DNA from 2 places in the Delftia sp. WSY_10 genome. Region 1 is predicted to be linked to the other one. Evidence: riboswitches for the same ligand, from Rfam matches in the RefSeq annotation. Region 1 holds a riboswitch; the other holds the start of a gene.
What was found. A riboswitch is a leader RNA that binds a small molecule or an ion and turns the genes downstream of it on or off. The one in region 1 is predicted to bind glycine.
Positions count from the first base shown of each region.

Region 2: another riboswitch for glycine. It lies ahead of ACF8ML_RS19055 (D-amino acid dehydrogenase); the one in region 1 lies ahead of gcvT (glycine cleavage system aminomethyltransferase GcvT).

Region 1 covers NZ_JBICKY010000035.1:342,623-347,038, forward strand. Annotated here, with positions in the region: gene ACF8ML_RS17330 (LysR family transcriptional regulator) at 1-162, shown strand, start outside; gene ACF8ML_RS17335 (fatty acid--CoA ligase) at 178-1,782, opposite strand; glycine riboswitch at 1,952-2,063, shown strand; glycine riboswitch at 2,079-2,197, shown strand; gene gcvT (glycine cleavage system aminomethyltransferase GcvT) at 2,223-3,389, shown strand; gene gcvH (glycine cleavage system protein GcvH) at 3,523-3,897, shown strand; gene gcvP (aminomethyl-transferring glycine dehydrogenase) at 3,969-4,416, shown strand, end outside.
Region 2 covers NZ_JBICKY010000047.1:53,047-57,462, reverse strand. Annotated here, with positions in the region: gene ACF8ML_RS19060 (FIST N-terminal domain-containing protein) at 1-323, shown strand, start outside; gene ACF8ML_RS19055 (D-amino acid dehydrogenase) at 374-1,705, opposite strand; glycine riboswitch at 1,798-1,908, opposite strand; gene ACF8ML_RS19050 (invasin domain 3-containing protein) at 2,561-4,416, shown strand, end outside.

The sequences.
Region 1 (4,416 bases):
CGCCGCCACAAAACGCTGCGCCGCTTCACTCCTCCGCTGGAGCTGCCCGAGTTCGCCTACCAGCAGGCCTGGCATGTGCGCAAGCAGGGGGATGCCATGCATCGGTGGCTGCGCAACTCGATGGCGCAGTGCTGTACTGCGCAGGGGCAAACACAGAAGTAAGTGCAGGCCGCAGCCTCAGGCTGCCACCACCACCCTCAGCAACTGCTTCTGTATCTTCCCGCTGGCCGTCTTGGGCAGGGCCTCGCGGAAGTGGTAGCGGCGCGGGCGCTTGTAGGCAGCCAGGCGGTCGCCGTGGACCAGGAAGGCGTCCAGCGCCTCGGCCGTGGGTGTGGCGCCCGGCTTGGCAACCACGTGGGCGGCGACGATCTGGCCCCAGCGCTCGTCGGCCTCGCCGATGACGGCGACCTCGAGCACGTCGGCGTGTTCGACCAGCGCGTCTTCCACCTCACGCGGATAGACGTTCTCGGCACCCGAATTGATCATGTAGTCGATGCGGTCGCGGATCCAGAGATAGCCGTCGTCGTCGATGTGGCCCAGGTCGCCCGTGTGGTACCAGCCGTGCGCCAGGGCGCGGGTGTTGGCGTCGGGGCGGTTGAGGTAGCCGGCCATCATGCAGGGGCCGCGCACGAGGATTTCGCCCACCTCGCCGGGCAGGCAGGCCTCGGCCGGGTCGGTGGGGGCGTTGTCTTCGCGCAAGCGGGCCACGATGAGGTCATGGCCCATGGAGGGCAGCCCGGCCGAGCCCGCGTGCGAGAGTTGCTCGCGCGGCAGCAGGACGGACATGCAGGGGCCCATTTCCGTGGTGCCGTAGACCTGGACCAGGTCGCTGCCGACCTTGCGCGTCCATTCGCGGATCAGGTGCGGCGCCATGGAGGCGCCGCCGTACTCCACCAGCCTCAGCGCGGGCGCCTGCTCAGGCGAGGCGATGGGTTCGGCCAGCAGCATGGTGATCATGGTGGGCGCCGCGAAGAAGAAGCTCACGCGCTCTTCGCGGATCAGGCGCCAGGCCTCGGCCACGTCGAAGCGGCGCAGCAGCACCTGGGTGGCGCCGGCCTGCAGGCGCGGCAGAAAGCTGGTGTGCAGCTCGGCCGTGTGGTTGAGCGGCGCCATGGCCAGGCCCACGTCGTCGCGCGTGAACTGCATGGTCTGGTGCATGAGGGCGTTGTGCGCCAGCTTGCTGCGGTGCGTATGCAGCACGCCCTTGGGCCGGCCCGTGGTGCCGCTGGTGTACATGAGGATGCAGGGGTCGCTCTCGCGCACATGGGCCTGGGGCGGCGCGCTGCTGCGGCCCCTGGCCAGGGCGGACAGGCGCTGCGTGGCCCAGACCGGCAGCGGGTCGGCCGGGGCATCGTCGGCAAAGATCCAGTGCTCGATGCCTGCGCCAGTGCCGCCGCCTTCGGCCTTGAGCAGGGCCTGGGCGCGTGCGGCCACCTCGCCGCCCTCGTGCTCGAAGACCAGGGCGCGTGCTGCGCCGTCCTTGAGGATGAAGGCCAGCTCCTGCGCCGCCAGCCGGTAGTTGATGGGGTTGAAGATGGCGCCCAGGCGCGCGGCCGCCAGCATGGTGAAAACAAAGGCCGGCGTGTTGTAGAGGAAGGCGGCGACCACGTCGCCATGGCCTATGCCCAGCTCTGCCAGGCCGTGGGCGTGGCGGTTGACTTCGGCATCGAGCTGGGCGTAGGTCCAGGCGCGGCGCTCGCCGCCCTCCCATGCGACCAGGGCTTCCTTGTTCGGCAGGTAACGTGCCGGCCAGGCCAATGTGTCTCCCAGCGTCTGCTGCATGTGCGCTTCTTCCTTCTCGCTCACGAGATTTCATATATCGATGCACCTCAATGTAGGAGATTTTTTAGACAGTTATGCAATTTGCAAATGCATCCATGCAGGCAAGCGCATGGAGTTGCAGTCGGCCCGCGGAAATCCCGAAGCCGCGCGGACGCTGGCCGCAGCTAGAATGCGCCGGTCAGGAGAGAGTGCCCGCCCGGCCGCAACGGTCGCAGGCAGCGGCACCGCCGAAGGCGCAGGGTTCGCCCCGAACGCTCAGGCAAAAGGACTGGCACCGCCTGCCGCCACGGCCGCAGGCGTTCCTAGCTGGAGAGAGATGCAGGGCACGGCGGTGTGCCCCATCCACCGAAGGAGCAAGCCCCACGCATGGAAGGTGCGGGTGAATCTCTCAGGTAAAGCGGACAGCAGGGCAGCACATCCCGGAGGACCGGGATGGCGTTATGCCTTGTTCCTTGCCTGAAAGAGAGCCCTCCTTGTCCGCTGCCTCCACCACCGATCTGCTCAAGACCCCGCTGTTCGACCTGCACCAGGAACTGGGCGCGCGCATGGTGCCGTTTGCCGGCTACTCCATGCCCGTGCAATACCCGCAGGGGCTGATGGCCGAGCATCTGCACACGCGCGAGGCGGCAGGCCTGTTCGATGTCTCGCACATGGGCCAGATCAGCGTGCGCGGTGCCGACGCCGGGGCCGCGCTGGAGTCGCTGATGCCCATGGACGTGCTGGGACTGGGCGAACACCGCCAGCGCTACGGCCTGCTGCTCAATGAGGCGGGCGGCATTCTGGACGACCTGATGTTCGTGCGCCGCGAGGACGACCTGTTCCTGATCGTCAACGGCGCCTGCAAGCATGAAGACCTGGCGCACATCCAGGCCCGCATCGGCCAGCGCTGTGAAATCGAGCCCCAGTTCGACCGGGGCCTGCTGGCGCTGCAGGGCCCGCAGGCCGCAGCCGCCATGGAGCGCCTGCTGCCCGACACGGCCGGCCTGGTTTTCATGACAGGCGGCCACTTCGACTGGGAGGGGGCCGAGCTGTACATCACGCGCAGCGGCTATACCGGCGAGGACGGCTTCGAGATCTCCTTGCCCGCCAGCCACGCCGAGGCCTTTGCCCGTGCCCTGCTGGCCCAGCCCGAAGTCAGGCCCGTGGGCCTGGGCGCGCGCAATTCGCTGCGCCTGGAAGCCGGCCTGTGCCTGTACGGCAACGATCTGGACACGACCACCACCCCGGCCGAGGCCGCCCTGAACTGGGCCGTGCAGAAGGTCCGCCGCGCAGGTGGCGAGCGCGAAGGCGGATTTCCCGGCGCGGCCACCGTGCTGGCCCAGCTGCAGTCGCCCGAGCTGCTCACGCGCAAGCGCGTGGGCCTGGTGGCCCTGGAGCGCGTGCCCGTGCGCGAAGGCACGGAGCTGCTGGATGCCGGCGGCCGCAAGGTCGGCCAGGTCACCAGCGGCCTGCTGTCGCCCACGCTGAACCAGCCCGTGGCCCTGGCGTACGTGGAGCCGGGCAGCGCCGCCGTCGGCACCACGCTGCAGGCCATGGTGCGCGGCAAGGCCGTGCCCATGCAGGTGCAGGCCACGCCCTTCGTGGCGCCCCGCTATCACCGCGGTTGAGGACAGCCTGCGCGCTTGGCGTGGATCGAGTTCGGCGGATTCGTTTTTCCTGCCATCGCATGCCGCTACAGTGCGCACTGACCTTTCTCAAACCGCCTTTCACAGGTTTTTTCAGTTTCTATCGGAGCAAGCCATGAGCATCCAGTATTCCAAGGACCACGAGTGGATCAACGCCGCCAACCCTGACGCGGCCATCGTCGGCATCACCCTCCACGCGCAGGACGCGCTGGGCGACGTGGTGTTCGTCGACCTGCCCGCCGTGGGCACCAGCTTCAACCAGGGCGATGTGGCCGGCGTGGTCGAGTCCGTCAAGGCCGCCGCCGATGTCTACATGCCCGTCAGCGGCGAGATCGTCGAAGTCAACGAGGCCCTGCGCGACGACCCCTCCCTGGCCAACAGCGACCCGCTGGGCGAAGGCTGGTTCTTCAAGGTCAAGCTCAGCGACGCAGGCCAGCTGGCCGCGCTGCTCGACGAAGCCGCCTACACGGCCTTTGCCCAGAGCAACTGACGCCACTTTCCGGCCAGGACGGGCGCCAGGGCCCGCCCTGGCGCTTTTCAGCTTTTGAGACAGGTCCCTCCATGCTGATGTCCTCCACCCAGCCCCTTGCCGCCCTCGAGAACGCCACCGAATTCGTGGCCCGCCATATCGGCATCGCGCCCGAAGACGAGGCCCACATGCTCAGCGCCATCGGCGCGGCATCGCGCGATGCGCTGATCGACGCCATCGTCCCGCCCTCCATCCGGCGCCACCAGCCCATGGCGCTGCCGCCAGCGGCCACCGAGGCCCAGGCGCTGGCCGAACTCAAGGCGCTGGCAGGCCGCAACCAGCTGCTCAAAAGCTTCATCGGCCAGGGCTACTACGGCACGCACACGCCCGGCGTCATCCTGCGCAACATTCTCGAGAACCCCGCCTGGTACACGGCCTACACGCCCTACCAGGCCGAGATCTCGCAAGGCCGCATGGAGGCCCTGGTCAACTTCCAGACCATGGTCTGCGACCTGACGGCCATGCCGATTGCCAACGCCT
Region 2 (4,416 bases), on a different contig from region 1:
AGGCCGGGCATTCGGTGATCTTCTGCCGCCGCCAGGCCCAGGTCGCGCGCCAGGAACTGCTGCAACTGGGCGCTGCGCTGCGCGATGCGGCGGAGCCCGAGGAGGCGGCGCCCGAAGGCGAGGCACAGCCCCGCATCCGTGGCGCCATCTACATCAGTTGCCGGGGCCGCGGCGGCGGCCTGTTCGGCGGCCCCGATGCCGAACTGCGCACCCTGCGCCACGCACTGGGCGATGTGCCATTGATCGGCTTCGTCGCCGAAGCCGAGATCATGGACGCCCGCCTGCACCGCTTCGCCGGGGTGTTGACGGTGTTCACTGCCTAGGCGCCGTACACGCCGTACACGCCGTACACACGGTACACACCGTCTGCACCTCAGACCGCGCGCGGGCGCACCGTGCCTGCGCTGCGATCCGGGTCCATGGCTGCAGCTCCCAGAAAATCGAAATCCACGGCCGGCTGCCTGCCGCTGACCAGGTCGGCCAGCGCCATGCCGGAGCCGCAGGCATGGGTCCAGCCCAGCGTGCCGTGGCCGGTGTTCAGGAACAGGTTGGCGATGGGCGAGCGTCCGATCAGCGGCACATTGCTGGGCGTGGCGGGGCGCAGGCCGCTCCAGAACTGGGCGCGACCGGTATCGCCGGCGCCAGGGAACAGCTGCTGCACGCGCCGCACGATAGCCTCGCAGCGCACGGGGTCCAGGTTGCGGTCGTAGCCGTTGAACTCGGCCGTGCCGGCAATGCGCAGGCGGTCGCCCTGCGCGCCGGTGTAGCGCGAGAACACCAGCTTGAACTCATCGTCCGTGAGGCTGACCTGGTAGGCCTTGGCGGGGTCCAGCACCGGCAGGGTCACGGAGTAGCCCTTGGCCGGGTAGATGGGCAGGTGCAGCCCCAGCGGCTGGGCCAGCAGCGGGCTGAACGAGCCCATGGCCAGCACATAGGCGTCGCCCTGGATGCGTTCGTAGCGGCCATCGGCATTGGTCACCTCCACATGGTCGATATGGCGGCTGGCGCCCGCACCCGTGGTGCGCAGCGCCATGACGTGGTGGCCGTGGCGGAACTGCACGCCCGTGGTGGTGGCAATGCGTGCCAGCTCGCGCGTGAATAGGTTGGCGTCGCCCGATTCATCCTCGGCCGTATAGGTGGCGCCTGCTATCTGCCCGCGCACATGGGCCAGGGCCGGCTCCAGGCGCACGGCTTCGTCGGCGTCGATCAGGCGGCGGTCGCAGCCCAGGGCCTGCATCTGCTCGGTGGGCTTGAGCGCGCCCTCGAACTCGCGGGCGTTCGTGTAGAAGTGCAGGATGCCCTGCATGCGCTGCTCGTACTGGATGCCGGTGTCCGACCGCAGCTGCTGCAGAGCCTCTCGGCTGTAGGTGCCCAGGCGAACGATCTGCTGGATGTTGTGGCGCGTGCGCGCGGGCGTGCAGTTGCGCAGGAAGGACAGGCCCCAGAGCCACTGGCGCATGTCGGCGCGAAGGCGGAACAGCAGGGGGGCATCCTGCCGGCCCAGCCAGCCCAGCAACTTCAGCGGTGCGCCGGGGTTGGCCCAGGGCTCGGCGTGGCTGACCGAGATCTGCCCGCCGTTGGCAAAGCTGGTTTCGGCGCCGGGCGCAGCCTGGCGGTCGATGACCGTGACCTCGTGGCCCAGGGATTGCAGATAGTAGGCCGAGGCGGTGCCGATCAGGCCGGCTCCGAGAACGATGACGCGCATGACAATGCCCTTTCAAAGGCATGTGCCGGTCACGCGGAAGCTGGTAGCTATGGATTCAATAGCAAGCAGCCGGCGTCCGTCGTGACGCAGCTGCCGCTCCCCCTGTCCTTGGTACCTGAGAGATTCACCGCCGTCCATGGGAACGGGGCTTGCTCCTTCGGTGCGCCGCATATTGCGTGCGGCGGCTCTCCAGACGGCATGTTGTGTTTGCAGTACGGAACCTGAGCGTGTATGGGAGTTTGCGCCTTCGGTGAGGCTCGGCACCGTGGTGCCCGCCTGCTCTCCTGCAGGGGCGATTCTATGTGGCTTGCGCAGCCGGTTTCAGTCGTACTGGGGATACCACCAGTTACTACCTGTATGTGGTGTGGCTGATGCAGGGTATTCCCTAGATCGCTCAAGCGCCTCCCTCGTAGCGCTGGCATGAGTCTCCGATTTCATGCAAAAAAACTATTGAAATAGAAAAAAACATGATTTAGCCTATCGATGTGTGCAGTGGTTTGTCAGTGCATGTTCTGGTCGATTGGACCTGCATGGGTTAACCATGAGTTGTGTATATGTCTGATAGGCGACTTACCGTTGCACAGGTGCAGGTCCATGGAAACTGATCCGGCACTGAAAAAATACAAGCACGGTGAATATGGTTTGTGGAGGGAGGAATGATTTGCGTCGCAAACCCGACTGAAGGTGTGTCCGGCTCAATGGACAGCGGAGCAGCTCGCAAACGTTGATGGAAATCCGCCTTTTCTGATTGACGCGCAGGATCTGCGCGAAACATTTTGCTTCCAACCTCACCGGCTGCAAGGTGAGTTGTTAGCTCGTGATTCAAATAGAACTATTCGAGGTACGGCGATGCAAATGCGCTGGGTACAACTGATGGCCATTGCCATTGGGAAAATCATTTTCCTGTCATATCTCCTTGAGAAAACGGGGAATATCATGCATGCTCTCAATCGCCTGCCTGGTTCGGCATTTTTTCGCAAGTGGCGTGCAGCGAAGTGCCTTTTCTCTTTGCTGCTGCTTTCATGCGCGGGTATCTCATCCACGGCACTGGCGGCGACCGTCGTTTTCACGGTCACCGACAACAGCGACGCTCCCAATGCCAATGCAACGACACCAACCACCTGTGTCAGCACGCTGGGAGGCACCTTTGCTGGCGCATGTACGCTGCGAGCTGCCATTCAGGCAGCCAACTACACGCTGCAAACGCTGGATCCGAGTGCCGATGTTTCCATCGTCTTTGCGCCGACACTGTCCACGTCGGTACGAACCATACAGAGTGGGACATCCAAGGATGCGGCCGGAAACCTCCATCCGTATGTCGACAATCAGACGGTTTACGTGCGCTGTGCCAATACATTCGTCAGCGGAGCCCAGTCCGGCGCCGTGACGGGAGCCACCAATGCCTGTGGTCAAACCCAGATGATCAGCGGCGGCGATACGGGCACCACCACTGGTGCCGGTGGCGCCTGGTACTGGATCAAAGGCACCGTGCCAGCCGGCACGGGCTCATTGACCATCGATTTCGGGGGAGTCATACAAGTCCAGAACTGGGCGGACTCCGCCTGGGAAACCTTTTATCTTGGTGGGAAGAATATCACTCTCACCAATTCGCCCAACATGACCTGTGGCGAAGCGGTATTCGTCGTTGGCTCCTCAGCAAACAATGTCATCATTGATCGCGTCGGTCTGGTGAATGTGGCGCCAACCCCTGCGGGAGAGGGGACGCCGTTCAACTGCGAGCTGTACGCGGAGATTCATCAAGGCGCACAAAACGTATTCTTTGCCAATAGCACAATCAACTCCGCGATATGGAATGGAAATTACGGCAATAACAAGGGCTCGGCCATTTCCGTTGCCGCAAGCAACGGTGCAGGCACGGTTTCCAACATCGTTGTCGATAATTTCACGGTAACGAATCTGCCCAACCCTATCGGGGGAATGCAGCTCGAGCAGTTTTTCCAGGTCATGTCGAACATGACCGTCAACGGATTGACGATCAAAAATTCGAATATCGCACTGAGCCCGACTGGTGGAAATGCGCCCAGGGCCGTGGTGTCGGTTGATGGAACGATCAGCCTGGCCAATGGAATTGGTCTGGCCGTGACGGGTAATACCTTCTCGCTGCCTATCGCCGCCTATACCGGGTCATCGCCAACGCATGTGTCGGCACCAACGGTGAATACGGCAGCCTCAGGCACGACGCAGGTAGTGACGGTGACCGATAACAACTTCACTGGCGGCGGGGACGGGGTGAATATCGGTGGTACGGGTACGGCACCAGGATTGATTGGCAACAACAAGATGACAAGCCAGTCGAGAAGTGCCATTCGTATCACTACGCGTGATTTCTTCAAGATTTCTCAGAACACGCTGTTTTCCGTGCCTGTGGCTGCAAACTCAGGCATCAGTTTGCTGACGACGGGCAATGGACAAACCGGATGGACCCCCACCCTTGGCGTTGGCGCCAGTGACACCGCCGCCTGCACCTGGACATTCAATATCACGGCAAATGCCAATGCGAGCGAGCCGGCACCGTATACGGTGGAGGCCTTTTGGTCGCCGACCGGCGCGGGCGTCAACGATGCGCAGGTCTATCTGGGCTCCGAAACCATGGCCGGAGCCTCGGGAACGCTGACCGTTCCTTCGTATCTCAGCGGCCAGGTGCGAGTCACAGTGACGGACAGCAATTCCGGCGGAGCCCAGACCTCGCA